4 regions of the Sporosarcina sp. AD_1 genome follow, and region 3 is predicted to be linked to each of the others. Evidence: riboswitches for the same ligand, from Rfam matches in the RefSeq annotation. Region 3 holds a riboswitch; each other region holds the start of a gene.
The links. Region 3 has a riboswitch for cobalamin ahead of ACSW3C_RS10555 (hypothetical protein). Riboswitches for the same ligand answer to the same signal wherever they lie in the genome.
Positions count from the first base shown of each region.

Region 1: another riboswitch for cobalamin. It lies ahead of ACSW3C_RS07710 (ABC transporter substrate-binding protein); the one in region 3 lies ahead of ACSW3C_RS10555 (hypothetical protein).
Region 2: another riboswitch for cobalamin. It lies ahead of ACSW3C_RS09840 (ABC transporter substrate-binding protein); the one in region 3 lies ahead of ACSW3C_RS10555 (hypothetical protein).
Region 4: another riboswitch for cobalamin. It lies ahead of metE (5-methyltetrahydropteroyltriglutamate--homocysteine S-methyltransferase); the one in region 3 lies ahead of ACSW3C_RS10555 (hypothetical protein).

Region 1 is NZ_JBPVIR010000003.1:291,158-298,998, forward strand. Features, by position in the region: gene ACSW3C_RS07690 (vWA domain-containing protein) at 47-1,450, opposite strand; gene ACSW3C_RS07695 (aldo/keto reductase) at 1,645-2,487, shown strand; gene ACSW3C_RS07700 (alpha/beta hydrolase) at 2,593-3,546, shown strand; gene ACSW3C_RS07705 (YhgE/Pip domain-containing protein) at 3,685-5,883, opposite strand; cobalamin riboswitch at 5,993-6,176, shown strand; gene ACSW3C_RS07710 (ABC transporter substrate-binding protein) at 6,265-6,531, shown strand; gene ACSW3C_RS07715 (phosphotransferase family protein) at 6,581-7,366, opposite strand; gene ACSW3C_RS07720 (hypothetical protein) at 7,530-7,823, opposite strand.
Region 2 is NZ_JBPVIR010000004.1:268,707-276,547, forward strand. Features, by position in the region: gene ACSW3C_RS09810 (cobyric acid synthase) at 1-358, opposite strand, end outside; gene ACSW3C_RS09815 (bifunctional adenosylcobinamide kinase/adenosylcobinamide-phosphate guanylyltransferase) at 324-944, opposite strand; gene cobD (threonine-phosphate decarboxylase CobD) at 926-2,005, opposite strand; gene cbiB (adenosylcobinamide-phosphate synthase CbiB) at 1,992-2,948, opposite strand; gene ACSW3C_RS09830 (adenosylcobinamide amidohydrolase) at 2,948-4,420, opposite strand; gene ACSW3C_RS09835 (FecCD family ABC transporter permease) at 4,422-5,414, opposite strand; gene ACSW3C_RS09840 (ABC transporter substrate-binding protein) at 5,407-6,387, opposite strand; cobalamin riboswitch at 6,511-6,697, opposite strand; gene ACSW3C_RS09845 (hypothetical protein) at 6,983-7,162, shown strand; gene ACSW3C_RS09850 (hypothetical protein) at 7,159-7,332, shown strand; gene argS (arginine--tRNA ligase) at 7,589-7,841, opposite strand, start outside.
Region 3 is NZ_JBPVIR010000004.1:414,445-422,285, reverse strand. Features, by position in the region: gene ACSW3C_RS10585 (BMC domain-containing protein) at 1-174, shown strand, start outside; gene pduL (phosphate propanoyltransferase) at 213-1,079, shown strand; gene ACSW3C_RS10575 (EutN/CcmL family microcompartment protein) at 1,095-1,397, shown strand; gene ACSW3C_RS10570 (BMC domain-containing protein) at 1,372-1,716, shown strand; gene mdh (malate dehydrogenase) at 1,818-2,759, shown strand; gene ACSW3C_RS10560 (methyl-accepting chemotaxis protein) at 2,973-5,078, shown strand; cobalamin riboswitch at 5,100-5,276, shown strand; gene ACSW3C_RS10555 (hypothetical protein) at 5,429-6,244, shown strand; gene argS (arginine--tRNA ligase) at 6,291-7,841, opposite strand, start outside.
Region 4 is NZ_JBPVIR010000007.1:192,084-199,924, forward strand. Features, by position in the region: gene ACSW3C_RS15150 (SRPBCC domain-containing protein) at 1-518, shown strand, start outside; partial or broken gene metE (5-methyltetrahydropteroyltriglutamate--homocysteine S-methyltransferase) at 883-3,176, opposite strand; cobalamin riboswitch at 3,325-3,464, opposite strand; gene ACSW3C_RS15160 (HAD-IIIA family hydrolase) at 3,564-4,118, shown strand; gene ACSW3C_RS15165 (class I SAM-dependent methyltransferase) at 4,144-4,890, opposite strand; gene ACSW3C_RS15170 (hypothetical protein) at 4,948-5,478, opposite strand; gene ACSW3C_RS15175 (GNAT family N-acetyltransferase) at 5,592-6,095, shown strand; gene ACSW3C_RS15180 (aminoglycoside phosphotransferase family protein) at 6,092-6,964, shown strand; gene ACSW3C_RS15185 (GerAB/ArcD/ProY family transporter) at 7,129-7,841, shown strand, end outside.

The DNA.
Region 1 (7,841 bases), on a different contig from region 3:
AACCGCCACACTGCCAATGCGGCGTGCACGCCAGCTCAACCATTCATCACTCATTCTCCAATTCTTTCTTCCATTTTTCTTGCCATGCTTGCACGGCATCGTCAATTTCTTTCATAGCTTTTTCGGCTTCTTCGCCCTTTTGGTCTTTCAAGCTTACAAAGTGTTCATCGCGCAGTTCACCCATCTGTTTTGCCAGCTCAATCACTTTGCTCCCTTCTTCTTCATCTATTAACTTTTGATTTTTTAAGTAGTAAGCAGCATCGACAATTCGAATTCTTTCGCGTGTTGATAAATTAGAAAGTGGATCGTAGATGGCGTATAAATCTTCCCATTGGTGAACCATTTCATGCAGTTTCACGCCTTGTTGGCTCAGAACTTGCATCATGCTTGGTTTCCATTTTTTGATTAACACGCCTTCGAATTCTGATTGGTTCCGGACAGTCGCATATTGACCGCCTCCTGCTTCTGCGACTTGCTTCAATTGGGCTTGCCCTTCGTCGTCGACATCAAAACCGATGATATTCACTTTTGCTTCAATATCACTTGCATTTAATTGCTTTGCGGCTTGGATGGGATCGCCGCCACACGTTTCAATTCCATCACTGACAATGTAGACAATATTCCGGTATTCTTCCCTGTCGTAGGATGCCAGATAGGCGGCAGCTTTTTTAATTGCACCAGCCAGTGGGGTCCAGCCGCTCGCGTCGAACGACTCCATTGCATCATGGAAGGAATTCTTTTCGTACGTGGAAAGCGAGTACACTTCATCTATGGCTCCGCAAGATAAAGCTTTGTCCGCTTGTGTGCCCGCTCCTTTATGTCCATACGCAAAGAGCGCCACATTCACTTCATTATCGAACTGGCTTGTGAAGTTCTCGATAGCCTCTTTAGCGAGATCCATCTTTACCCTGCCATCTACCTCTCCCTTCATGCTGCCGCTCGCATCCATAAGGATGACAATATTCGTTTTTTGCCTCTTGGCAATTTCAATTTCATCTTCGCCATCCGGCAGCTCCGGCATGACGTATCCGTGCTCATAAGAAGCCAGCTGTTCATAAAGTCCTTTATATTGCCCTGACCCTAGTTGAAAAACAAGGTAGTCATAGATTTCATCTGCCTTGACGTCTGGATGCTCCTTAAAGTAAGAAGACAATAGTTCTTTCATCATGTCGCTAAACTCGTCCTCATAATAACGGAAATATCTCACATAATCTACCGTCCGGGCCGCCTCTATTTTCGGATCCATATATTCCTCAATCAGCCTCCCTGCTGGTTGCTCGATCATCTCTTCCACTGTTCGAGCTGCTGTTGGGATCACTTCCTCCACCTCTTCGGCAGCAGTAGATTCTGGCGCCGCTTCCGCCTTTTCCGTTTCCTTCTGGTCCGAACAAGCAATCAATCCTATACAGCAAATAATAAGCCATCCGACTTGCCATTTCTTTGATTTCATGTAAACTCCTCCCCTATGAACATCTACACTTCACTACGGTCTATTGAAGAGATAAGTTCCTATGAGCAAGGACCCGAATTTAATAGTGGGCATTTCCGCCTCCTACCAAAACCAAGTCTTCCACCTAACATTTCTACAAAGAGATGTGAGAAAATAAGCCTGTTACCACATTACCAAACTGGGAGGGTATGTATATGATCAATCATTTGCAAGAAACTACGACATTGCATAATGGAGTGGAAATGCCTTGGCTGGGGCTTGGCGTGTTCAAAGTGCAAGAAGGACCAGAAGTAATTGAAGCAGTAAAAACGGCTATTCGCCATGGATACCGGAGCATCGATACGGCAGCCGTTTATAAGAATGAAGAAGGAGTGGGCCAGGCAATCCGGGAGGCCATTGAAGAAAACGGCTTGAAGCGCGAGGATTTGTTCATCACCTCTAAGGTCTGGAATTCTGATCAAGGGTACGACTCGACGATTGAAGCTTACGAGATCAGTTTACGGAGACTCGGTTTGGATTATTTGGATTTGTATCTTGTTCATTGGCCTGTTAAAGGGAAATATAAAGAAACATGGCGCGCGCTGGAAACACTCTACAAGGAAGAGAAAGTTCGCGCGATTGGCGTCAGCAATTTCAAAGTACATCACCTCGAAGATTTGCTTGAAGATGCGACAGTCACACCGATGGTCAATCAAGTGGAATATCATCCGCAATTGACGCAAACGGAAGTGAAAGCATTCTGTGAACAGCACAACATTCGACTGGAGGCGTGGTCTCCTCTAGCCCAGGGACAATTGCTCGACAATCCGGTTCTATCAGAAATTGCCGGCACCCACGGCAAATCGGTTGCACAAGTCATTATCCGCTGGGACTTGCAGAACGGCGTGGTCACAATTCCGAAATCGATCAATGAAAACCGCATTGCCGAAAATGTCGATGTCTTTGACTTTCAATTGACTGACGAGGAAATGGAGCGGATTAACGAGTTGAATGAAGACAAACGCGTTGGTCCAGATCCAGATCATATCGACTTTTAAGTATGGAAGACACCTTTGACGAGGTGTCTTTTTTCTTTTTACATTGAAATCCTTGTCATATGGCACGTCCTAAAATGATACGATGATAGGCAAGGGGGAATGGCAATGAAACGCAAAATTGGCGTCGCGATTGGGAGCCTGGCTGCTATCCTAGTGGTTGTCCTAGTCATTGCGGGCAATTATTTTTTCAATCAAGGCGTGAAGCGCGGTACGGAAGTGGAGCTGCATACTGAGTCGGAGGCTGTGAATGCGGTGGCAAGCGAAGCAGATCAACAGCTGCTGCGGGAGGCAAAAGAGTGGTTTGATTCGCAGGAACGCCTGCCGATCAAGATGAAATCATTCGATGGGCTGCGGTTGAATGCGCAGTACATCCAACATGCGGATCGCTCAGATGAAGCAGTCATCCTGGCCCATGGTTTCCGAAACTCAGGTGATAATATGGGCAAACTGGCGAAGATGTATTACGACCTCGGTTTCGACGTGTTACTCCCCGATGCGCGGGGGCACGGGAAAAGTGAAGGTGAGTATATCGGCTATGGCTGGCATGACCGGCTTGATTATAAAGACTGGATCGATTACTTGATTGAAGAGCATGGAGCGAAACAGATTCTTTTGCATGGCAATTCCATGGGAGCCGCCACAGTTCTAATGACGAGCGGAGAAAAGCTCCCTCCAGAAGTGAAGGGGATTATCGCGGACAGTGCGTATAGCACCGTGAAAGAAGAACTGGCCCATCAGCTGAAATCCATTTACAATCTTCCCTCATTTCCGTTGCTGCAAGTGACAAGCGTTGTTACCAAAGTACGCGCCGGCTACACATTTGAAGAGGCGTCTGCTCTTGACCAGGTGAAGAAGAATCAAGTTCCGCTCCTGCTCATACATGGCGACTCGGACGATTTGGTGCCGACAGAAATGGCTTATAAGCTGTACGATGCAGCCAGTGGTGAGAAGGAATTATGGATTGTGCCAAACGCCGGCCATACGAAGGCATTGGATAATGGCACAGCGGAATATGCGGAACGGATCCAAAGGTTTGTCGAGCATGTGTTAGCGCAATAAAAGCTTAGTCCTCTTCTGTATATTACATAAAAGAAAAGCCACAAATCGACCGAACGTGGTCCATTTGTGGCTTTTCCAAACTACTTCTTCTCGTTTTTCCCCTTTTACCCTATGGCCAACTCGTCCAGCTGCATCCTTTTAGTGGAACAACCCGGATTCCCTCGATTTCCGCAAAAATTGATGTGTCTTCCGGTTAATGATTTCCTTTAAGAAGTAGCCGAAGAAAAAGATGGACACGCCCGTTACTAGTAAGAAGGTAAAATCGGTCAGCACACGTCTCCAGACAATCCCGCCGACTGCTTCCCGCATCAGGTCGATGGCATAGGTGAAGGGCAGGCCCGGATTGATCCATTGGAAGAATTCCGGCAGCAGCATGACGGGATACGTGCCGCCCGAGCCGGCAATTTGAAGGACAAGCAAAATAATAGCAAGCGCCTTTCCGACGTCACCGAACAACGTGACGAGCGTGTAAACGAGCGTCATGAAAATGACGCTGATAAAGAACCCAAAGACAATGAACCATGCCGGATTATTCGCCTTTACACCTAACAGCGTCAGGTCCCCGACGGTAACAATTATCGTTTGAAGAAATCCAATCGTCAGGAAGGTCATCAGCTTGCCGACATAGACTTGGCGTGCGCTCATTTCCTCAAGATTTTCCGCGTCCGTCGATAAGAGGGAAATCAATAATAGGCAGCCGACCCAGATGGACAGCACCGTATAAAACGGCGTCATCCCAGTGCCGTAGTTCTTGATGGGGAACAATTTATTCTCATTCAACACGATGGGCTCTTCGAAAAAGCTCCGTTCTGCCTGTGGGTCATTTTGCAGTAGCTGAATGATTTCATTAATATCCGTTTCGCCTTTTACTTCCCTGATCCTATTCGCTAAGCTTTTCACCTTTTCCGAGACATAAGGATATTCCGCCATCACTTGGTCGAGCATGCCCTGTCCGTCCTCCAGATGAGTAGAGGTGCTGGATAGGACGAGTTCCACCTCCGGAATGGTCGTTTGAATTTCAACGAGCATGGACCGTCCTTGCTGCAATGTGGCTTTCGCCCGTTTCACTTCGCTTCGCACGGTCGGTTCGATTGTCTGCTCATATTCGGCAATAAACTGATCGAGGCGAACGGAAACACGGCCTGAGATATCTTGAAGGTCAGCAAGCGTTTGTTTCATTTGTTGCTCCTTGCTTTCCACAAGCCCATTCAATGCGCGTGCATTCGTTTGCGCTTCTGTCATGAGGGCTTTGATTTCCCCTGTCCGGTCAATAGCATCCTGCAATCGTTTATCGCGTTCTGGATTTGCCGGGACGCTCTCCCCTTCCTCAGTTGGTTTTGATCCAGCCGCCATATCACGGAGCCATACTAGATCTGCCTGAATGGCATCCACTTTTCCAATGGCATTTGTCATTCGGGTATCCACTCGTTCTTTTGCTTGGTCCAATTCTGTGAAATCGATTTGGACATTCCCGACTTTCGTCAGAAAATCATTTGTTTCTTTCGATATTCGGGATGCTGTTTTTAAATCTTGTTGGATGGTCGGCGCCATTTCGTTTAGTCTGGCTTCTGCTTGATTTAAAAAACCGAGCGTCCGGTCAATGGTGCCCAGCCCTTCCGAAACTGTCTGCTTTGCGGCCGGCATTTTGTTTTCCGCCTGGCGAATCAACTGTCGTGCCGACTTTGCATCATTCCGTGTGCCGACCAGCGTTTCATGAATGGCAGGCAACTTCTGCTCTATATCAAAAATATAATTTTCAAAACGCTCAATGTCCGGCAAGTCTTTTTGAATTTCAACTCCGAGTTGATTGAACAGGTCAAAAATGACTTCATTTACAGTGGCAATGAACTGGCTGCTCACCTTCTCCACAATGACACTGGCCCCTTTTTCTGTAATCTTCGGGGCAATGGAGTTCAATTTCTCGTTCACGTAATAATCAATTTGGGATTTTTCAGGCTCACCAGAAATAACCGTTCCAAGACGCTCCGAAAAATCTTCCGGTATGATCAAAACCGCAAAATAATCACCGTATTCAATACCCTCCATTGCCTGCTCACGGGTTGTGAAGTTCCAGTCCATATCCCGATTATGCTTCAGGGTGTCGACAAGCTGTCCGCCCACATCGATCGGTTCATCCCGAATGGTTGCCCCTTTGTCTTCATTGACAACTGCTACCGGTAACCGGTCCGTGTTCGCATACGGATCCCACGAAGCATATATATTCAGCCACGCATACAAAGAAGGGAGAATGATCAGTCCCCCGATAATGACCGCAGCGACCCAGTTGCGGCTCAAATTTTTTAAATCCGATATATAGATGGACCAGCTTTTGCGCATGTTGCCACCCTCTCCATTTCCACATTTCGCCCAAAGTATACCCTTCCTCCCGGCTGCCGAATCATGGCACTGTTCCATGCCTTCAATTTGAATGATACAATCGTCTAGTTGAATAAATAATTGAAAGAGTCATAGAAACCTATGTGAATGGGGAATCCGGTTAAAATCCGGAACTGTTTCCGCAACTGTAAGTGTGGACGAAGTGAGAATATGCCACTGTTCGTAAAGAATGGGAAGGCTCTCACCGGGAATGAAGCACAAGTCAGGATACCCGCTTTTTCAATGTGTATTTTGCTCCTTCGGAAAAAAGGGAAGATACGACATATTGGATTAGTAGGCACTTGTTGCTATAGATCTGTTTGTCGCCACCCATCTCCCTGGGTGGTTTTTTTCATTGGCACCAGAAGCGGAATACATCATTTAGAAGATATTCTTACCAAACAACCTGACGTCATTGTCACGACTACGTCGTATAGTCCGGACCCTGTCAGCGAAATCAAAAGCCGTGAAGGCTGGGATACATTACAGGCGGTAAAAGAAGACCGTGTCATCCAATTGGACAGCGATATGATGTCAAGACCAGGACCACGCATCGGAGAAGCAGTTGAGCTGCTAGCAAAAGCAATCTATCCTGAGAAATTCGAATAAAACGGACAAGCCAGGCGCGAGTGAGGGCCTGGCTTTCTTATGGCCTTAATTAGAAAAAATCGTACAACCCATCCGCGAAGTAAAAATACTCTTCCTTGCTGATGTGAGACCCATACCCCTCAAAGAAAAACTCCCGGTCCTCTGCCTTCTCAAACATCCCTGGTTTCGGCCGGATCGCGAGAGCCACATCATACCGGGGATCGCCGAATCCCCCTCCACTCCAATCGATCAAGCCGGTCACTTTACCGTTTGCACCAAGTACATTGTCAACAGTACAATCGCCGTGAATTAATGTCTGTTTCACCGCTTTTGGCTTGGATATCTTTAACCGTTCCAGCAACTCAGCCGTGCCATCGACTTGATAATGCTGCACGTTGTACTGAGCCGTTTCAAGCTGCCGGTCCAACCAGTCCCCTTCTTCTTTAAGCCCCCGCGGACATGGAGCTGAATGCAAACGGGCGAGCAGCTGGCCGAACTGAAACAACAAGGAACTGCGCTGCACTTCATCCGTCTCCCGCGAGAGCGCTGAGCGGATCGGTTCTCCCTCCAACACTTCTAGTACGAGCCATTGCCCGTCCGGTGTCGTCGTGCTCCCAAAGACTATAGGCACAGGCAACCCCGAACCCATTAAGTTTCGCAGCACATACTCCTCCCGCACGAGCCAAGATCGAAACAGCTCCTCTTTTGCCCGCTTTATAATATATGGACCTTTCTCTCCATCCACAATCCCTACATCAGAAGTATGTCCTTGCTTCGGAAACCGGATGTCGTGAATGGCCCCTGTTATGTAAATCAATTCGTGTGGTATCTCTTCTATGGTTAATGGCGTTGTCATGCAGTTCCTCCTACTGACTGTTTTGTTTTTACCGGTATCTGGATCTTGGTTCTGGCGTTTGTACCGGGGTTCTGTATTCAGCACCAGGTTTCTGGCATTTGACCCGACATGCCGATTCATTTCAGGATCCCGCTATCATTTATTGTATCAAAAGCAAGTCCTATTAAGTGTCTCTCTTCTTCTCGTGGCGAACGCCAATAACTCGTAGCGAACGCCAATAACCCGTGGCGAACGCCAATAACTCGTGGCGAACGCCAATAACCCGCGGTGAACGCCAATAACTCGGGATGAACGCCAATAACCCATGACGAACGCCAATAACCCATGACGAACGCCAATAACCCATGACGAACGCCAATAACTCGGGATGAACGCCAATAACCCGCGGTGAACGCCCGACAAACGAACCCCCACAGGCAATCGTTTCCATGACGGCACGTGTGGATAATTGATTCACACTTGCTGCCAGCTCAAA
Region 2 (7,841 bases), 150 kb from region 3:
CGAGAGAGGAACGGATCGCTTCAATGCCCCGTTCGAAAAATTGATCGCGATAGGCCATTCCTTCTACAGGTCCGAATTTCTCTCCGTTCATGAAGACATTCGATGTTTGATTGCCGCAAGGCTGCAATAAAATCGGATTCATCTCGATCATTGGCGTCGTCTTGGCGGCTTCCGCCTGTAAATATTGCGCCCGGCTCATCGTTTTCCCATCCGGGAGAGCCGCCGCAAACCGGGACATATTTTGTGATTTAAAGGGAGCAACTTTGATTCCTTCATTTGCGAGCGATCTGCAAAACGCTGTGCAGAGCATCGTTTTTCCGACATCAGATGCCGTTCCCATAACCATTAGACCGTTCATCCTTGCTTGCCTCCTCCCTTTTCCAATAAACCGCAACGCCATGATCCATTTCGATTGCCGTACTCGAAAGCTGGACAATTTTTTGGTGCAGCCGCCCAATCCATTCGGAGTAGATTCTTGTTTCTTCATAGATGGAGGCCGGTTCATCCAATACTTCATTGGACACGATGATGAAACGGGACGCCCGCTTCGCAATCGCCTGAATCGTCCGGATCACTTCATCCGCTTTTCGTTCCATGCACCCCGGTTGTCCGATGCAAGGCGCTCCGGTTTCCCATCCATCGTACATTTCATTCGCGAGCCACGTCGTCAGGCAGTCCCATAGGACGAAATCACCTTCCTGGATTTCGCTGAGTGCCTCTTCCAAGCGGGTCGGCTGCTCGATCGTCAACCAATTTTGTCCAACACGGTCCAACTGGTGCTTGCGGATCCGGCTCTCCATTTCCTCATCAGTTGCTGTTCCCGAAGCGATATAGATGAGGCGGCCGTGCGCTTCTTCCGCTTCTTTCACAAGTAACGCTTCCGCGAACGAACTCTTTCCCGAGCGGACCCCGCCGCTGATGAACGTCAGTTGGCTGCGAACCATCGATACAGCTCCTCTTTCAACAGATTCAACTCCGTTTCGCTTTTCATGCCGACTCGCAGCCAGCGGCCGTCCATCCCTTGAAAATTCTCTGAATGGCGCAAAACAATGCCTCGCGCGAGCATATCCGAATACAATTTGCGTGCGTCCCGGCCCTCTTCCAAGGAGAACGACAAGAAATTGGAGACCGAATCGGTTACCGTGCATCCTTCCGTCCTTAAAAAGGCGGCCATTTTTTCACGCTCTACTTTCGCATGTCCGATCGCCCGCTCCCGGTACTCCTGTTCACCTAGGCAGATCGCGCCAATTTCAGCTGCAATGCCGTTCACGTTCCAGTGGGGAGCTGTCTTCTTCATTTCTCCGATAATGAATGGATCCGCCGCGATATACCCTAGGCGAATACCGGGAATCGCATACATTTTCGTCATCGAACGTACGACGATCACGTGCGTGAATGCATCCAGTTCGGGGATGAAGGACAAGGATTCATCCACAAAATCAATGAACGCTTCATCGAGAACGACCTCAGTCCCGACTTCTCCTGCCCGCAAGATGATAGCCTTCAATTCTTCCCGAGTCGGCAGGATGCCCGTCGGATTGTTCGGTGTACAAAGGTAGATGACATCCGCCTGCTCCAAAGCGTCCAATATCGGTTGAAGCGGCAATTGAAAACCGTTTTCCTCCGATGCCACAATTGGCTGGATGTTCACTCCGTTTGCCCGCAAAGTCGCTTCATATTCTGAAAACGTCGGATGGACGACGATCGCCCGTTTGTCGCGATACCGTGCCGCTAAAAGCGCCAACAATTCCGCCGCTCCATTTCCTGCGAGCAATCTCGATGCATCCACTTCGTGAAAAGCAGCCACTGCTTGCTTAAAGGGCTCACCGTCTGGATGCGGGTAGGAAGATAACTTACACATCAGATCCGGCCATACATCCAGCACAGCTTGCGGTGGACCTTCCGGATTGCAGTTCTCACTAAAATCTAGTATTTGCTCCGGCGCCTCCAGTCCGAATCGCTTATAGAGCTGACGGGGGTTCGCCCCATGATCAGGCAATCGCATAAATCAACACTCCTACTCCGGTCATCACAAGCCAAAAAACAAACGCCACTGTATGCATTTGACGGATGGCCTTTTGAATATGCATCGCGCGAAGCGGTGTCGTGTCCGGCCCAATTTCCGGACGGTTCGACACAACGCCTCTGTATGTATTGGTTCCACCAAGTTTAACGCCAAGCTGCCATGCAGTCGCCGCTTCCAAATACCCGCTGTTCGGGCTCGGATGCCTGCCAGCATCCCGGAGCCACCCTGTAAGCCGCTTGGAGAAAGGCGTACCGGATTCATTCCGGGTCACCAGCATCATGAGGAAACCGGTGATCCGTGCGGGAATGAAATTCAATACATCATCCGCACGCGCCGAACATTTGCCGAATTGCTCATACCGTTCATCCCGGTAGCCGACCATGGAATCGAGCGTATTCACGGTTTTATAGAGCCATAATCCGGGTGCCCCGAAGAGAAACGCCCAAAATAAGGGGGATGTCACGCCGTCCGCCGTATTTTCGGAAACCGTCTCGATGGCGCCGCGTGCAATTTCCCCTTCTTGCAAATGCTCCGTATCCCTTCCAACAATCCAGGACAACTTTTCGCGCGCCTTCCCCATATCTCCCGCAGCAAGAGGTTCGTAAACATCCATCGCGGCGTCCTTCAAGCTTTTCTGTGCTAAGCCGATGGCGATCAGAAGAGCTTCGACCAAGATGCCTATGTATAGGTTGACTTGATACGCGATGCCGACAATAGCTAGGACGACAGCTGTTACAATGACAATCATGACGAGTAACAGGACTGCCCCTTTCGCCAAGCGGTATCGTCCTTGATTCAGCAAACTAGTCAATTTTGAAATAGACGTGCCGATCCATCTGATAGGATGGGGCCAGCTCGGTGGATCCCCGATGATGCGATCGAGAACAAACCCGATGGTGATGGCAATAAAATGTGCGGGAATCATACCGTCCATCCCTTCGCTTTCTTGTACGCGCGAATGGCGCGGATTGTGCACTCATACACGCCGTGACCAACCAGTTTGCCTAAAGGCGTAATGGGACCCGCGTACGGTAGCCTTTCTCCCCTTTGGGTTGCTGCCACTAACAAGCTATCCGTCGACGTGCCTGTCGCAATTGTCCCGGTGAGTGGATCCAAAATTTGCTCATCCTGAAGTGCCTTGGTCTTCGCTTCGGTCGCAGTAATCATCGCTTGGATAAATGCCTCATCCGGTAAATGTCCATTGACGATTACCCATGTGTTGATCGTCCCGATGCGCTGCTCCTGATCACGGGTTAGCGTCTTCGACACATCGACCGCATTGCCGACACCGGCCGTGACAGCAATAATAATGGAACCAAACTCTCCACTAAATTCTTCGATTTCTACATGCTCCGTCGTGACAGCCGTCATCATGCCGACCGTTTCCGTCAGATGGAAGCCTTCCCGTTCCAGATAGGCCGCATTTTCCGCTTGAACATCATCACAATTGTAATTCGCATCGACATGGCGGTTGACGAAAGCCCGATACCAGCCCATTCCAGCATTGTGCACAGCGGAAGATAGTGTTTTTAGCGGCTGATCGGCTGTTAGCGAAACATGTTTTGAGGAGACCTCAAACTGCTCTTTCGTGACGATGAATGGCTTCATTTCATCCATTGTATCAGGAAGGAGCGTCATCTGCGGTTTTGGCAATTCAGGATGCGGCTGGGTTTTGACCCGCGCTTCATAAACACTGCTGATCATAGAATCTTTAACTACATCAAGCGGGCTGCCGATCATGGCGATGCGTCCCTTCTCCATCAGCAGAAGCCGATCGCAATAGAGAGAAGCCAGGTTGATATCATGGAAAACCGAGACGACCGTGACGCCTTTTTCAACCGCATGGCTGCGCACGGTATCAAGCAGTTGTTGCTGGTGTGCAATATCGAGATGGTTTGTCGGTTCATCCAGCAATAAAATCGGTGCTTCCTGGGCCAGCGCCTGGGCCACGAAGACTCGCTGCTGCTCCCCGCCTGACAAAATTTCAATCGGTGTATGTTCGTATTTGGTTACGCCGGTATACGCCATCGCTTCCTGCACCGCTCGTTCATCCTCTTTGGACCAAGTTGAGAATAGCCCGGACTGGTGCGGATATCTGCCGAGCGATACGGTTTCTTTGACGGAATGCGAAAAAGCATGGGCATGAAGCTGCGGCAGCACCGCGACTTTTTGCGCGAATTGTTTCTGTGAATAAACACTCGCATCCTGCCCGTCGATTTCAACAGTGCCTTCCTGTTTCGGCAAAATACCAGAGATGATTTTCAGCAAGGTTGATTTCCCGCTTCCGTTCGGGCCTAAGATGCCGAGAATTTCTCCTTTATTCACTTCAAATGAGATATGCTGGACGACCGGTTCCTTCCCGTATCCCCCTGACAGATTTTGCACCTTGAGCATCTTACATGGCCCCTTTCCGTCTCTGTCGATAAAAGATGTATGCGAATACTGGTGCACCGATGAAAGAAGTGATGACACCGACAGGAAGTTCTGAAGGTGAAATGATCGTCCGTGCAATTAGATCACAAATTATTAATAACGTGGCTCCATTCAAGAAGGAAAGCGTCAGTAAATGACGGTGATCCGCTCCCCATAGCAGCCTTGTCATATGAGGGACAACGAGTCCGACGAAGCCGATCGTTCCGGACACCGCCACAGCAGAACCCGTTAAAATGGAACCGCCTATGAGAATCATAAATTTGCGGCGACGAACGTTGACGCCCAAATGATGCGCCCGCTCTTCGCCGAACAGCATGGCGTTCAGCTCTCGCCGGTTGAGCCAGAGGATGAAAGAGCCAATGATAACGAACGGCAGCACCATAACGATATATTTCCAGCCGCGCATCGACACGCTTCCTAACAGCCAGCCGATAATTTGCCGCAGCTCTTCCCCTGTCAGCGCAATCATTAGGGACAGAACCGAGCCGAGGAACGACCCGAAAATGATGCCCGTCAAGATGATCGTCTCCATCTTCATGGAACGGTCGACGAGTCTCGCAAATCCGAGAACAAGGAACATCGTTACCGCGGCGCCGACCATGCTAAAGATTGGCAACGTATACGCGCCCAGCATCGGAATGGATAAGCCAAAAAAGAGTGTCACAACCGCACCTACCGAGGCGCCGGATGACACTCCGAGGGTGTATGGATCGGCTAGCGGATTTTTCAGCAATCCTTGGAACGCAGCGCCCGCAATGGCAAGCGATGCACCGACAAGGCCAGCCAATAGGACACGCGGCATGCGGATTTTCCATAGGATATTCGTTGCTGTAGTATCCGACGAATCCCAGAACGTGCTCAGTGGCACTTTCACGGTTCCGATGGATACACCGAGCCATACCGCCACAGCCAGTGTGGCGGCACTCACGATGTAGGCGATGCCTGTTTTATTCACCGAACGCCTCTGGATAAATGGCTTTAGCCACTTCTTCCAGGCCAAGCGCCAGGCGAGGACCTGTCCGGCTCGTCATATTCTCATCAACTTGAATGACGCGGTCTTCTTTGACAGCTGTAATATCGCTGAAGCCGTCGCGGTTTTTCACGCTCTCCACGATATCCGGCACATAGCTGTACATGACGATGATGACGTCAGGGTTTTGCTTCACGATTTCTTCCGGGCTGATCAATGCCCAGCCATCTGCCGTCACAACGTTTTCAGCACCGATCATATCAAGCATTTCCTGCATGAATGTCCCTTTGCCAGGTGCATAAATGTCAGGTGCATCGGATGTTTCAACGAAGACACGCTTCTTTGTCTCGACGTCTTTCGTTTTCGCAACGACTTCGTCCACTTTCGCTTTCATGTCCGCTACGATTTTTTCAGCTTCTTCCGTCTTACCTGTTGCTTCTCCGATCGTGTTGATCGTTTCATATGTCTCTTCGAAGTTCATCGCATTTTTCACGACAAACACTGGAATGCCCGCGTCGCGGATTTGCTGCCAGCCTTCTTCACCGGAGCTTTGTCCCATTTCATTCGCGAACACAACGTCTGGGCCCATGGCAATAATCTGCTCGACATTGAATTGCATGCCGCCGACTTTTTCCTTTTCCAGTGCCTCTTCCGGATAGTTATCGAAGTCAGTAACTCCGACAATTTCATCATTCAAACCAAGAGCGAAAAGGATTTCTGTGTTGCTCGCTTGCAAGGAAACAATTTTCTTAGGTGCTTCCTCAAATGTAATTTCATTGCCAACCGCATCGGTCAATGTCACCGGGAACGCAGGAGCTGCCTGCTCGGCATCGCCAGCTGTCTGTCCACTTGTTTGCTCTGTTGCATCCTCTTTCTTCGGCTCATCCGACGTGCCACATGCCGTCAAAAGCAATACGGCAAATACAGCCGTCAACCAAAGCTGCCAAAACTTCTTCATTCTGTCTTCCTCCTATTGATTCCAAACAAAAATCCCCCGTCATATGAACGGAGGACAACGTCTAGTAAAAATTCGGCCGCGCCAAAGCGCACCGACTCTTCACCAAACCTATCCTCGTAGGGTTGCGGGTGATTCACAAAGGCAGGTCTCCTGGCTCGTACTTCAATCGCATACCGCGCCTTCCCGGATCAGATCCAGTGGCATCAGGCGGATAGCTCGCACTTACAGTGGCGGGACCGCGCCGGCTTCGAACCGGCTTCCCTTTTAACCCCGTCGTTGATGGCGGGGCACCTTCATGTTCGGATATGTAATTGTGTACGCAACCATTATACTATAAAACATTTCCTTGTCGATAGACGGAAAGTTGGAGAGGGATTTGCAAGTGTTGAGGAATGACGAGTTTCCTGTGTTTGTGGTGTGGCTTACATTCTGAGAACGGAGCGGCTGGTACGCGAAGAGGATTACGTAATTGGAAAGCTGATGGCGCGCTGAATGCACTTCACAATTTAAGGGGTTTCGGTTGTAGACTTGATACTGCGAGCATGCCTGGTGTGGAAGTGAGGGCGATTTATATTTGGGGCCGGGTGGATTTCATATGGCGAGGAAAACATACGAGCTGTATGGAACCGGATACGAGCGGTTACGAATTTATTGGAGAGGTTCGGAAGGAAATACGAGCGGTCGCAAGTCGAATACGAGCGGTAAAAAATTTTTACGAGAGGTTCAAAACGAGATTCGAGCGGTTACAAAGTTATTCGAGAGGTTGGAAGCGTGATTCGAGCGGTAAATGAAACATACGAGAGGTTCGGAAGCAAATACGAGCGGTTCGAAACGTGGTACGTCGGGTTACAAAATTCCCCTCAGCTGGCTGGACAAGATTCGAGCGGTCGCAAGTCGGATACGAGCGATAAAAAATTATTACGAGAGGTTCAAAACGTGATTTGAGCGGTTGCAAGTTGGATACGAGCGGTAAAAAAATTATACGAGAGGTTCAAAACGAGATTCGAGCGGTTACAAAGTTTTACGAGAGGTTCGAAACGTGATTCGAGCGGTAAACGAAATATACGAGAGGTTCGGAAGCAAATACGAGCGGTTACACAAATATCAAGCAGTTACGTCCTACATTCAAAGGTCCCCGTTCAGATGAATAACAAAACAACCCCCGCCTCTCCCGCGGAACCGGGAAAGACGGGGGTTTTCCTTACATTCTTTCAGGCGCTGCGACGCCGATGAGTTTCAAGGCGTTGGCAACTGTTGTGCGTGTTGCGGTGACGAGGGCCAGACGGGCTTCGGATAGGTCGCGGTTGTCTGGGTCGAGCACTTTTTCTGCGTTGTAGAAGCTGTGGAAGGTAGCCGCCAGCTCCTGGATGTATGTTGCGATGCGGTGTGGCGAGCGCAGGCGTGCTGCGTCCGCGACGACTTTCGGGAAGTCGCCGATTTTCTTTAGCAGTTCA
Region 3 (7,841 bases):
CACGTCGGTGGCGGAATCGTAACAGTACTCGTACGCGGTGATGTAGGCGCAGTAAAAGCAGCAACTGATGCAGGCGCAGCAGCAGCACAGCGTGTAGGCGAATTGCTATCTGTCCACGTTATCCCAAGACCGCATAACGAATTGGAAATGATCCTTCCTAAAATGGAAGGCTGATTCCAAAGCGAAAATAACAGCAGAAAGGTGGAAGTGGAATGGATCAGCAATTGATTGAACGGATTGTCGGGGAAGTCCTCGGCCAGCTTTCAAAAGACGTGAGCCCATTGCCGGCTCACGCTGTTCCGATTGCCGTTTCTGCCCGCCACGTACATCTGAAACCTGAACATGTGGAAGCGCTGTTTGGAAAGGGTTATGAATTGACGAAGCGGTCCGACTTATCACAGCCGGGCCAATTCGCTTCTAACGAAACAGTGGTTGTCGCAGGACCGAAAGGCAGCATCGAACGCGTGCGCATTCTCGGTCCTGCGCGTTCCCTTTCCCAAGTGGAAGTGAGCTTCACAGACGCCATGAAGTTAGGTGTTAAGCCGCCGCTTCGGGAGTCTGGCGATATCGAAGGGTCCGCTGGCATCACACTCATCGGCCCGAAAGGCAGCATTTACTTGGAAGAGGGCTTGATCGTCGCCCAAGCGCATATTCATATGGCGCCAGGCGATGCTTCGCGGTTCGGCGTGCAAAATGGCGAGTATGTAACTGTTGAGGCGGATGGCATCCGTCCCGTGTCGTTTCGAAATGTGAAGATTCGCGTCTCTGAACGGTATCGGCTGGAAATGCATATCGACACAGATGAGGCAAATGCAGGTTTTATTACACAAGGAACAATCGGACGACTTGTGAAGCCGGGAGCAGAAAATGGGGAAACAGCAAGGACAGAGAACCATGTCCCGCAAAGCGCACCCCAGCCCGTGAACAAACCGTATGAATTTAAGAAAAAGCTGCTTTCCAATGAAGATATCCGTTCCATTCAGGAACAGGACATCCTCCTCGAAAAAGGAACGATTGTGACAGCGCTTGCGAAAGATACAGCGAGGGAACTCGGTAAGACGATTTCCTTCAGAAAGTAGAAAAGGTGATTACGCATGCGAATGGGAAAAGTGATCGGTAACGTATGGGCAACACGCAAGGAAGAGGGCTTGCAAGGGTTGAAATTGCTGATTATCCAGCCGATTGATGCATACGGAAATGCCATCCAGACCCAAATGGTGGCAGCAGATCGGATCGGTGCGGGCATTGGTGATGAAGTCCTGATAACGAGCGGCGGCTCCTCACGTTATATTATGAAAGACAATCCGATTCCTATAGATGCGGTAGTCATAGGAATCATTGATTCTACAGAAGTGAAGAGAGGCGAAATCGATGAGTCAAGCAATCGGAATGATTGAAACAAAAGGGTTGATCGGTTCCATTGAAGCGGCGGATGCCATGATTAAAGCATCCAATGTGTCCCTTGTGAAGCAAGAGATGGTGGATGGCGGGATTGTGACGGTTATCGTGCAAGGCGATGTCGGTGCAGTCCAGGCGGCTGTGGAAGCTGGCCGTGACGCGGCTGCACGTGTCGGTGAGCTATTGGGATCCCATGTTATCCCTCGTCCGGATGAATCTGTTTACGGCATGGTAAAGCCAGCTCCTGTGGTGGAACCACTGGCTCCGAAGCAGGAAAAGCAATCGGAACCAGCAAAGCCGAAATCCGCTAAAAAGTAATAAGACGCAATGGCACCTGCAGGCAAGAGGCAATGATCCGTCAAAGCCTGACGCATCATACTAGCCTTTTTTGCAGGCATTGATAAAGGAGATGAGCTAAGTTGGCATTTCGCAGACATAAAATCGCCGTCATCGGAGCCGGGCATACCGGAGCCACTGTTGCTCTCATGATAGCGCAAAAAGAATTAGGCGACGTCGTATTGGTGGACATCCCCGACTTGGTGAATCCGACAAAAGGGAAAGCGCTCGATTTATTGCAAACGAGCCCGGTACAGCGGTTTGACTCCATGATCATCGGCACATCGGACTATTCCGATATCCAAGATGCCGATATGGTCATTGTTACGGCTGGGATCGCTCGGAAACCAGGCATGAGCCGTGATGATCTTGTCACAACAAACGCGAAAATCATGCGATCTGTTTCAGAACAGATTAAACAATATGCTCCTGAGAGCACCGTTCTCATATTAAGCAATCCGGTCGATGCCATGACTTACGTCTGCTACAAGACGACCGGTTTTCCGAAAAATCGTGTAATCGGCCAGTCCGGCGTGCTGGACACCGCACGATTCAATACGTTTGTAGCGGAAGAACTGAACATTTCCGTTGAGGATGTCTCTGGATTCGTTCTGGGCGGGCACGGGGATGATATGGTGCCGCTCGTGCGCTATTCGAATGCGGGCGGAATTCCGCTTGATAAAATCATTCCTGCGGACCGGCTTCAAGCCATTGTCGAGCGGACAAGAAAAGGCGGCGGTGAAATTGTGGCCCTTCTCGGTAACGGAAGTGCCTACTACGCGCCGGCAGCCGCTCTCGTCCAGATGGCGGAAGCGATCATTAAAGACAAGAAGCGTATTTTACCATCCATCGCCTATTTGGAAGGAGAATATGGCTACAAGGATATTTATCTAGGAGTTCCGACTGTACTTGGCGGTAATGGAATTGAGAGTATTATTGAACTTCCCTTAACCGACGAAGAGAAGCGTGCGCTTGATAAATCTGCGCAGTCTGTTCAGGTTGTCTTAGATATTTGCAATCGATAAGATTACTGAATTTATTCGTAATTGCCCCGGTCGTATTTAATGGAAGAAAAATAAAATACTCACTGGACAGATCAAATCTAATCATCGAGAAAAATAGTAAAAAAGCATTCCGTTTTCGGAATGCTTTTTTAATGGTTAATTGACACAAAACCTTCATTTTTTACTAGTTCGTACGATATAAGAGATAGAATATGAAATAGGAGGTAGCACCCAGTGAGAAAAAAGAATAGTATTGCATGGAAGTTATCCGGGTTAATCATCGGGTTGTTTGTCATCTTGTTTGTTGTTTACACAGTGGCAACAAGCACGTTTTTACATAAGCAGAGCATGTCCGACGCTGAAGAGTTTGCCGTGGAGAATTCCAAGTTGAATGCAACGATTCTCAGCGAGCGATTCGACCGGACGAATGAAATGCTTCATACAACAAAGCACATATTTGAAACATTGCAAGCAAATCATGATCTGACGACAGATGAAGTGATTCATGTTATCGAGAATAATTTGAAGAAGAACGAAGATGCCACGGGAATGGCAGCTGTATTTGAAAAAGGTTTCATCCCATTGGATGGCAATATTCAAAGCGGGCTTGTAGATTCAACAGATCGCTTCGTGCCGTACTTGTATAAAAAGGAAAATGGCATCGGCGTGGAACCGTTGAGCGGGTATGACAACCCGGGCGAAGGGGACTGGTATTTAGTACCGAAGAATGAAAAACGCGCTGTCTTGACAGAACCGTATGAGTATAATGCAGGTGGCCAGACGGTATTGATGACAACCATTTCTGTGCCGCTCATGACAGAGTCCGGGCAATTTTTCGGCGTGTTGACGACGGATATTTCAATTGATTTCCTAAATGATCTCGTTCAATCAATTAAGCCGGATGGCGGCTATGCCTCCATTATTACAGATGCTGGAGATTTGACGGCTAACAGCTTGAAGCCGGAAATGAACGGCACCAATATGCAAGATGCAATTGACTGGGCGCCTGTGAAAGAAAAGCTCAACCAAGGGGAAGCCGGAACGTTATATGTAGATTCCAAAGGGTTGAATGAAGTGGCTTTCAATTCGTTCGCACCTATTACGCTCCCTAATATCGAAGAAGTTTGGACCGTACAAACGGTAGTGCCGAAATCGAAAATATTGGAGACGTACAACGCTATTCTCCTCATGACGATTCTGGCAGCGGTCGTTATGATCGTCTTAATGACGGCGGCAACCGGCTGGTTCATCTTCAAGCAATTAAAACCGCTGGCCTTCTTGCAGAAATCAATTGAAACGGCTGCAACAGGTGATATGACGCACTTTGTGGATGAAAAGCATATCCGCAATGACGAAATCGGCGCAGTGGCAAAAGCGTATAATGATATGCTTCTTCAGACAAATGAAGCGATCCAGGCGGTTCAGCGTTCCTCGAATGAATTGAGCGATTCCTCTTCACATGTGCACCACGCATTTGAAGAAATTGTAGCTTCCAGCGAGGAGGTTTCATTGGCAACAAATGAAATTGCACAAGGGGCTTCCAAGCAATCAGAGGATACGGAAGAAACGAGCCGAGTGATTGCGGAACTGGCGGAGCAGATCAATATCCTGTCCCAGCTTTCGCAACGCATGAATGACCTGTCCCATCAAACGATCGAATCGACGGAAAAAGGGATGTCGGAAGTGGCGAATTTGCGTGAACACAATGCTTCTGCGAATGAGATGAATGCGAAAGTGAAGGAGCAAATGAGCGCGTTGTCATCCAAAATTGATGCGATCAATCAAGTGATCACGTCGATTCATGATATTACAGCTCAGACGAATCTTCTTGCCTTGAACGCCAGCATCGAAGCGGCACGGGCAGGGGAGCACGGCAAAGGATTTGCAGTCGTGGCGGAAGAAGTGCGCAAACTTGCAGAGCAATCCCGCACGGAAACTGAAGTCATTCAGCAAACTGTCCAGGAGATTCTTGAGGAATCCAACCAAACGGCAGCAGTTATTGAAACGAATCTAAAAGCGATGGAAGGGCAGAACGAATCAGTATCCAGTACGGAAGCTTCTTTCCATCAAAATGCTGAACTGACAGAGCGGATGAGCGAAGTCATTCAGGAATTAAATGCGGAACTAAACGAGATGCTGACGAATAAGGATCAAGCGATGCTTTCGATCCAGAGTGTGTCGGCTGTATCAGAAGAGACAGCGGCATCAGCGGAACAAGTCAGCGCGTCCTCGGCAGCACAGCAAACGGAATTGGAACGGGTGGCAGATTCAACGACCCGCATGAAAAATATAGCCAATGAGTTGCAAGAAGTGGTCGAGCGCTTTAAACTACAAGTATAAGTCTCGAAAAAATTGAATAGCACATATTGAACGATGAAATGGTACCGTAACGGTTTAATAGGGAATCCGGAAATCCGGAGCTGTCCCCGCAACTGTAAGCGCAGACGACCACCGATGAGCCACTATAGGCAAACTATGGGAAGGCGGGTGGAAGGAGGAAGCGCAAGCCAGGAGACCTGCCATCCATCGTCATAGCGACACTTTCTTCGGGGGTTGAGAGGTGGAGGCGAAACGGATCCCGGTCCATCGGGCTTTTTAGGGTTCCAATTTGTTTCCTAATGATCAATTATGAGCAATCGCTCTGCCGAAGTGGCAGGCGATTGCTCTTTTTCATTGAAAGGAGACGGAAGATGAGAGCAATTCAACAGGAGTATGGCATTGGCGCTGAATTTAATGGGAAGTTTCCGGAATACCTGACACTTGAAAAAACACGTTATACGGAACGGGACATGGAAAGGTTAGAACGGGAATTAACTGCCCGGTTTTATTCTGCATCCATTTCCAATGAAGACGACCTGCTATTTCTCGCAATGAAAGCAATGCAGCAGGAACAAGTGGACCGGATTGAAAAAGTGGTGGACACGTATTGGGCTTTATCCAACGGGTATATTACACTATCTACAGATTTGGTGAGTGCATTGTGGGGCATCATCCCTCCACTGGAGAGTGAGAAAAAGAGGTTACGTGTTTCAGATCAACAAGTGATTAGGCAGTTGCAGGAAGGCCTGCCCTTTACTGCGGGCCTGTCTGACCTCTTTATGGAGAGAGTGTTAGAGTGCGGTTCATGGCAGATGTTTTACAAAGGAGGGGTGGAGACGAGAGGAGTCTCCGCCATTGGCCTGATGAAAGAACTGCTGGGGCAACAAATAAAGACCAGGCAGCCAGACTTCTTCTTTGAAGATCAAGTGGATGCCTCATTGCCTAAACAAATTGTTTCGGCTGGTTCCACCTTGCATGTGGAGCGAATTCGGCAGAAAAATAGGCTCAACCAGATCGTCGCCATTCAAGTGCGCCTCGTCAACAATATGTTGAGCTATTTGGATAATGGCGCGGCATGGATCGCTCCGATAACTTTTGAATTGCCCGCAGCCTATAAAGTGATTGATTTATATCAATTGCAGATGCACGCATGGAAAAACGGAGCTCGCATGACCGTTTGCATATAAAGTAACACGACCTGTGCTGTAGGTTGCACAGGTCATGTTATTATGATCACATTTCCTGGGGTGCTTGCATGCCAAGCAATCGCATGGACTCCTCCAGTACAATGCTGACGCATTGAACAAGGGATAGACGGAACGATTGGTTGGCCGCACCTGACAGTATATGGACATTACCGTAGAACGAATTGAAAGCCTGCGCAAGATCGATTGCATATTTGGCAATGATGGACGGATCCAGTTCCACGGATGCTCTTTGGACGGCTTCCGGGAAGTGCTGGAGCTGCGTAATGATATCCCATTCATAATCATTTACAGAAGAGATTCCCTCTTCTCCGCGCCCGTCTGCCTTCCGCAGGACAGCATGAGCCCGGGCACAGCTATATTGGAGATAGGGGCCCGTTTCGCCTTCGGTTTGCAGCATTTTTTCCAGATCGAATTCAATATCATGTTTCCGATGCTGCTTCAAGTCGCTGAATAGGATGGCTCCAACACCAACGGCTTTAGCCACTTCTTCTTTATTTTCCAAGGAAGGATTCTTCGCTTCAATGTTTCGCTTGGCGAGCTCAATGGCTTCCTTCAGCACTTCCTCCAGCAAAACTAGCTTCCCTTTCCGGGTCGACATCTTTTTTCCGTCTTTTAAAATCATGCCGAACGGAACATGTGTAATGTCTTCTGCCCAATCGCAGCCCAATTGTCCGAGCACTTTTTTTATCTGTTGAAAGTGAAGACTTTGTTCATTCCCGACAACGTAAATGGATTGCTCAAAACCATAAGTCGATTTCCGATCGAGCGCCGCTGCCAAATCGCGCGTTGCGTATAGCGTCGCGCCGTCCGATTTCTTAATTAAACACGGCGGCATCTCCTCGCCGAGGTCAACAACAAGCGCACCATCTGATTCCGTGAGCAATCCTTTCGAATCCAGCCATTCTACAACCGGCTCCATCTTATCATTGTAGTAGGCTTCGCCATTATAAGAATCGAAGGTAACGCCAAGTAAATCATAAATGCGCTGGAATTCGTTCAGCGACTCCTCCTTGAACCATTTCCAAAGGGCCAGGGCATCCGGCTCGCCATCCTCCAACGCTTTAAAGGCGGCTCTTCCTTCGTCATTTAAGGATGGATCTGACTCGGCTTCTTCATGGAAGCGGATGTACAGCTGAAGCAGTGTCTTGATCGGTGCCTGTTCAACTTCTTCCTGACTGCCCCATTTGCGATAGGCTGTCAGCAGTTTGCCGAACTGGGTGCCCCAGTCGCCGATGTAATTAATCTTGACCGGTTGGTACCCCGACTTCTCCAGCAATAAAGCGATCGAGTTGCCGATGACCGTGGAGCGCAGATGGCCCATGGAGAAGGGCTTCGCAATATTCGGGGAGGACATATCGATCGTCACAACACCATCTGCACCAATCGTTGACGACCCGTAAGCCGGACCCTCAGCCAAAATAGAGCGGAGAACAGGCTCCGCAGCAGCATCCCGCTGAAGGAACAGATTGACATAGCCATTCACAGCTTCCGCCTTTTCGATCGCAGGATGCGAAACCGCCGCCGCAATCTCCTCTGCAATCAGCTTAGGCGCTTTCCGCAACGTCTTCGCCATCGA
Region 4 (7,841 bases), on a different contig from region 3:
GCACCATCAAGGAGCTTGTGGAAATTGAGAAAATCGTGCTCGAGGATGTAGACGGTCATGTGACGAAATGGACGATCACGCCACAAGAAGGGGGCTCTCTCGTAGGCATCGAATATATTGGTTCTTGGTGTGGGGATATTGAGATGATGGAAGCTGACAATATGGCCTTTGGCACGTATCAGTTCATGCGAAATCTAAAAAGTGTTTATGAGGAGGACACAGACTTACGGGGGCGTTTCTGGAAAAGCTGGATCGGTGTGCTGCATCGGACGAATCCAGGCGATCAGCCGGGAGCCAAAGTCGTTGAAGTTAGGCCGAATACACCGGCAGAAGGATTGGTGAAAGTCGGGGATATCATGACCCACGTCAATGGCATCGCAATAGCAACCTATGATGAGGTGGAAATTGCCATCTCTGAGGCAGAAGTCGGCAAACATATTTTACTTCGAATGATTCGCGGCGGGGAACAAGTGGAAGTGGAGTTGTCTACTGTCGCGTATGGAAAAACGGCCGAATGATCGGTTGATGGATCGGAACAGGGAGACGCTCCAATCCTGCGAAGTGGAGATAATGGGCAGCTGTGTGGTGATTGGACTGTGAAGAGAGGCAATAATATGCTTCTAAGTGGTAGCAGGGCTGTTCTGAGTGGGGGCAAGCGGTGATTAATTCATTTTAGCCGATGATAGAAGTAGTTTACCCGGTGATAGACTCATTTTAGGCAGTGATAGAACTGGCTTAACCGGTGATAGGACGTTTCAGCCGGTGATAGAAACAAATAACCGATTTTATTCGGTGATTGTATCTACAAAGAGAGCTATCGGACAACGACAAAAGATCCCGCCCGGCTATGTCCCATGCCAGGCGGGAAAGTCTTTTAGTTCATCAGCTTTGCGCAACAGAGAGTTGTTCTCTCACGCGCTTTGCGGCAGCTGCCATATTCGTCAGCGCAGCGACGGTTTCGGCATGCTTCCTCGTTTTTAGGCCGCAGTCGGGGTTGACCCAGAACTGTTCAGGGGACAACACCTCAAGTCCTTTTTCAATGATGGCGGCCATCTCGTCCACGGATGGGACGCGGGGACTGTGGATGTCATAGACGCCGAGGCCAATTCCTTTATCGTAATGATTGTCATTAAAGGCGTGTACGAGTTCGCCATGGCTGCGTGATGTTTCAATTGAAATGACATCCGCATCCAATGCGCTGATGGAGTCAATGAATTGATTGAAATCACAATAGCACATATGGGTATGGATCTGCGTCGTTTCCTTGACTGACGCAGTCGCAATACGGAACGCTTTGACGGCCCACTCCAAGTAATTGCTCCATTCATTCCGCTTTAGCGGCAGGCCTTCGCGCAATGCGGGCTCGTCGACTTGAATCATCGTGATGCCGGCCGCTTCGAGCGCTTCCACTTCTTTACGAATTGCAAGGGCCAGTTGGTTGGCGACAGTTTCCCAACTCACGTCATCTCTGACAAATGACCAGTTGAGGATGGTCACCGGTCCTGTCAACATGCCTTTCATCGGCTTGTCCGTCAGTGATTTCGCGTAGACGGATTCCTTGACGGTCATCGGTTCAACGAATGCGACATCGCCATAGATGATCGGCGGTTTCACGCAACGCGACCCATATGAGACGACCCATGCCTTTTCGGTAAATACGAATCCGTCCAATTTCTCTCCGAAGTATTCCACCATATCTGTCCGTTCGAACTCACCGTGAACGAAAACATCCAGTCCGATCTCTTCTTGGATTTCAACCCACTCGCGTATGTTGGCGTTAATAAATTCCGCATATTGCACATCTGTCAGCTCGCCTTTTCTCCACTGGGTCCTCGTCTTGCGCACTTCAGGGGTCTGCGGGAAGCTGCCGATCGTTGTCGTTGGCAGAAGGGCAGTGAGAAAGCGGCTTGTTGTGCAATCCGGCGCTCTGCGTAAGGAAGATTACGGCTGCTGTCTCCATTGCCAAGCGCTCTTATTTCCGAATCCAAATCCGCCCGGTTCCGCTCGGGTAAAGCAGCGAGACGTTTACATGCGGCGGCACTTTCTTCAATATCGTCGCGTACGGATGCACGTGATTAATTGATGCCTTTAGTGATTATCTGGATTTCGGACAGTTTCTCGTCAGCAAAGGCGAGTGCTCCCTGAAGTGCCTCTTCTAGCTGTGTTTCGGATTTTAGTGAGACAGGCACATGCTGCAAGTTGCAGGAAGGCTGGATGCAAAGTTTATCAGCTGATACGAAGCGCAGCAGCTCATCTGCTATATCCAATTTCGCTCCAAGATCTGCCCGCCAAATATTGCGTCCGTCAATGAGGCCGGCTCCGAAATATTTATCTGCCGGAAAGCCAAACGTCCGCAAGTTCTTCAAGTTTGCCTCTCCGCCATGCACAAAATCGAGCCCAATGCCATCTACAGGAAGGGCGGTTGTCTCCTCATACCACTCGACTGCATCGAAATACGTTTGCAGCATGATTTTTACTTCCGGAACGGCTTTCTTTAGCTGGGAATAAATCTCCTTCACTGTCTTCATTTCATCGCGAGTAATGCTGGTAGATAAAATCGGTTCTTCAATTTGCACCCAATGCACGCCTTCTGCCGCAAGTTCCTTAACAATTTGCTCGTACAGCGGAAGCAACTGAAGAAGAAATGCGGGAATCTCGTGATCTTCATAACCCTTTGATAGTTTTAAAAATGTATAGGGGCCAATCAAGACAGGCTTGCCATCAATTCCGAGAACTTCCTTAGCTTCTCTGTATGCGGTTAGGGGCTTATTTTCCGTCAAGGTGAGTTTCCGGTGCCCATATTCCGGCACGATATAGTGATAGTTTGTATCGAACCATTTCGTCATTTCAGAGGCGACCGCTTCTTTATTTCCTCTGGCCATCGAGAAATAGGTTGTAAGCGATACCTGGCCGCCTCGCCAGTTGTATCGATCAGGAACCATGCCGAACATAACGGCGGTATCGAGCACGCGGTCATAGAAAGTGAAATCTCCAACGGGAATGACGTCAATGCCTGCCTCTTTTTGCTTTTGAAGGAAGGAAAGCCGCAGTTCCTTCATCGTTTGTACCAGTTCCTCCTCTTGAATCTTTTCGTTCCAGAACGCTTCAAGCGCGCGCTTCCATTCCCGGTTTTCACCGATATAGGGATATCCGATTGTGCTGCTGATTGTTGTCATGTAGTCCACCCTTTCTTATTTGATTGCATAAAAAAATACATTTCCAACGGGGAGTCAGAAATGTACGGTATTTTGAAAGGCATGCTCAAAAAAGCACGCACTTCGCCTGCGCGTATCCATCTAACACCTCCCTATCGACCGTAGGTTTACAGCGTTGTTGAACTAGGCTGGTATCTGGCTTCAGCACAAAGGCTGTCACAGTGGCGGGACCGCGCCGGATTCGATTGCTCACCGGCTTCCCATTTAAGATCTGAGACTTCTCAGATCACCTATTCCGTCTGCTATTCGATTTGATTAAAGGTAGCATGTCCAAATTTTTCTGTCAACCATTCTATCGAAATAGTTTTACAACTACGTTATGATGAAAGAAGGGAAGGGGGAAGGAAAATGGGGGGAATTCAAGGAGTCTTTATTGATCGGGACGGCACGATAGGGGGAACCGGACATTTTATTCATCCAAGAGATTTTACACTGTATCCCTTCAGTCGTGAGGCATTTGCCTTGTTGAAAAAACATCATATTAAGATGTTTGCTTGCACAAACCAGCATCGGATTAGCAAGGGCCAAGCCTCCACGCAGGAGTTTCTAGAGGAGTTCCAGTCGTATGGGTTTGATGATGCATTTATTTGTCCGCACAGTCCAGAAGACGGATGTCAATGCCATAAACCGAACCCGGGCCTATTGTGGGAAGCATCAAGGAAACACGGTATCGACCTATCGAATACGGCTTTTATTGGTGATGTTGGAGCGACGGACATGCTGGCAGCTCACGCAGTCGGTGCGAAGAAGATTCTCGTGTTAACTGGATGGGGGATAAGTTCTTGCACCGACTACAAGCATAAGTGGGCGGACATCGAGCCTGATTACATTGCTGAAAACCTGCTCGATGCAGTGAAATGGATTATTCAATATAACTGCGAAAAAACTGCGCTTGGGTTATGAAGTTCAGGCGCAGTTGACTTTTGTTTTATAATTTCTTGCATTTAATAATTAACGTTGTCGGCAGCTTTGTTGCTTTCTCATATGAGTACCAGCGATTTTCATGCTTTTCGCGATCTTCCTCTGTGAGAGCCACGTCCTCGATGACCCTCTCAATTTGAAAACCGTGGTCGGCGAGCGTATTGATATATGTACTTACTTTCAATTGCTGCATGATAGCGGGTGCGTGCCACGCTTCGTGATCATACGGACCTTCCTCGTGATACGACTTATCCAAGTGGAGGCCGCCATCCATTAGTCTCGCACGGCTATGCAGCGGATGCTCCCAGCTGAAAATGAAAGTCCCGCCTGTTTTCAAATATCGATGGACATTTTGGATGGTTGCCTGAAGATCTGTCGTCCAGCCGAGTGCAAAAATCGAGTAAACGATATCAAAATAATGGCTCGGCAAACCAGGATCTTTCTCCATTGGCGACTCGAATAATTGTACGGGTGTTGTCACATCGGTCAGCACATTTCTAGCTGTCTCGATCTGTGTATGGGATAAATCAACTCCCCATAACTCGGCGGCACCTCGTTCATTCATATAAAGCAGTGAATGGCCGCTTCCGCAGCCGATATCCAGCACTTTACATCCTGCCACATCCCCAAGTAGCTGCAAGTCTTCTTCGCTCGGCGCAAGCGGCCCATAGTCCGGAAGCGGATTGCGCCCATAAAAGCGATGTGCCACTTCATCCCAACTCATTTTGTTTACCTTCAATGTTTCTAAAACCATCAACTTAACCCCCTCGCTTCATACGAATATATATTCGATGTTTTTTACGGGATTCCTCTATTTTCGTTTATCATTATAAACACTTAATTTTTCTATCGTGTCGAAAATGGTAGTATAGGTTGCTTTAATGGTTTCTTCCGTTCGTATGTCATTGTAGAGTCCGAATTCATACGTTCTCAGATTGCCGACGAACAAAATCCCAGAAGCATAGCCGTGTCCCATGTCAGGAGCAGATTCGAATGACACTCCTTCTGTTACAAAAGGGAAATAGCTCTTTCTTGAATCAATAAAAATGGTGGGGATTGTCAATTGCTTATAAATCTCGGCTAGTTCATCATCGGCAGCTTCGGATAATTCTTCCGGCATGATAAAAATCGCATCGAATCGTTCAGGGATGGTCTTTACTTCATGCAGCAACTCATCGAACGATAGCTCTTGGAATCGAATCTTGTCTGAATCGATGTCGGGTTGTTCTCCAATGACGCCTATCGATAAATCTTTTCCTTCATATGGTGGAAAATCAAAGGACTTTTCCTTGTTACAAGCAGCTAAAAGAAACATGATCAAAAGTAGCGCAATTCTTTTCATTAGCCATCCTCCTATACTGGATCTATTCGCCACTTTTACAAATTCACCTCTCTAGTAAGAGGAATCTGACGGGGAGAAAGCGAAAGTAAGGAGTAAGAAAAGGGGAGGATCTCATGACAAAACAAGCACTTGATATACGGAGCGCAACGGATGCTGTACCGGTCATCACCTTATTAAAAGAAGTAGCGACATGGCTGAAAGCGAATGAGATCGATCAATGGGGATTTTTGTTGGAAGGCGGAGAGGATGAAGAGATCAGGCAGGCCGTCCAGTCGGGAGATACATATGTGGTCCATCTGGACAACGAGATGGTTGCCACCTTTACGCTTTACCCGCGCCAAAGTGAGTGGGATGAATACATATGGGGAAATGAGGACCAAGCTGACGTCCTTTATCTTCATCGGCTGGCAGTCGCACCTCACATGATGAGGAAGGGGTTTGGACAGTACCTCTTGCAATGGATTTTTAATAATCATCATCAACCGATCCGTCTGGATTGTGTATCTGGACATAATAAGTTAGCGGAATTTTATGCGGAGAATGGGTTTACTCTCGTTGGTGAATCGGAAGATGGCCATTGTAAGTTTCAAAAAGAAGGTAAGGTGCCAAATAGATGATTAAAACACTCCAAAGCAAGGGCATTATTCCGATCGGAAACTATGATCTCGTAGAATTGAAAAGTGGGACAACTAGTGGACGTGTGTATTTCATTTCAGGAGAGGAAAAGTATATTTTAAAGTACGATCATCCAATCGGAATTGGGATTGTCGAGCGATTTTATGACTCATATAGAACAATTGATTTATTCCCGAAAGTATATGCTGTCGACGTGGAAGATGGATGGATACTATATGAATACACGGATGGCACGACACATACGAATCGGGGGCCGAAGTCGGAATGGATGAAACTTCTCGTGACACGGGTGTTAAATCATTATAAACCGTTCGACCCACAATGGCCCTGGGGCCGGGTGGGAGGCGAGCCAAGGTCGGCTTGGTCGGATTTTAACAGAAAGAGCTTAGAATATGCATATGAAAATGTAGGGGATTTATTATCCAATGAAGACCATTCCATAATGGAGTTGATTGTCGAGGAACTGGCGATGTATGATGCAGACGAAGTGAAATATTACTTGCATGGGGATACGGGTGTCCATAATTTCGTGTTCAAGAACGAGTGCCTGGCAGGTGTCATCGACCCTTCTCCTATTATAGGGCCTGTCCTCTATGATTTTACGTATGCCTTTTGTTCTTCTCCGGATGACCTTACAGTAGAAGCGCTTTTTTCCTCTTTTGAACTGTTGGACTCTATACAGATGGATACATCCCGACTGATCAAGGAAGTTGTGTTCCAGTTATACACTCGGATCGGCATCTGTAAGCAAGCGCATCCTCATGATTTGGATACATATTTGGAGGCTTGGGCGTATTGGAAACGGGTTCTTGAATCCAAGTCTAATGAGATTACCATGACAGAAAAATGAATAGCTATTTCTCGTGCAGACAGGTTATCTTCTTGTCTGCATTTTTTGTCGTTGACAGGAATCCATCTAGAAGGGCGTGAATATCGTGTTTTTCAATCAACTGGTTATATTTACATTGTATGGTGTCAAGAATAAGAGGACAAACAAACGATAGAGGTTGTTACATGAAAAACTCGGGCAAGATCAGTATTTTGCATATCATCTTTTTAGCGATGACCGTAATTGGTCTCAAAAATCATGTCACTATACTGCCGCCCTTAATAGAAAAGGCCGGGAGGGACGGATGGGCTTCCGTTTTATTGGCGGCAGGTTTTGCAGTACCCTGGCTGCTGCTTCTTGTTTACGTAGTAAAAAAAATGAACGGAGTCCCTGCAAAGGATTGGTTGCAAGAAAAACTTGGAAAAGTGGGCTCAGGCTTTGTTCGGTATGCCATCGCGTTGTACCTGCTTATTTTGGCATCCTTTACAATCGACGAAACCTTGCAATGGGTGAACGCAACCTTTTTGCCTGAAACTCCATTTGTTTTCATGTTGCTGATTTATGTGATACTTTGCGTTTATTTTGCCACGACGAGCCTGTCCGTTATTGTGATGGCTAATGTGCTTGTGTTAGCTGTCGTTGTCGTATTGGGCTTTTTTGTGTCCTTCACCAATATCAAAGTGAAAAATTATGAATTGTTACAGCCCTTTTTTGAACATGGTTTTCAACCGATTGTACATGGGGCAATATATCCCGGGTCTGGTTTCGTTGAAATCACCTTATTGCTGTTGATCCAGCATCGCAGTAAAAAACCACTGCGTTTTAAACATTTTTTCATCATCCTCATGATTCTGTTGTTCTTAACAATAGGCCCGTACATAGGCGCTATCACAGAATT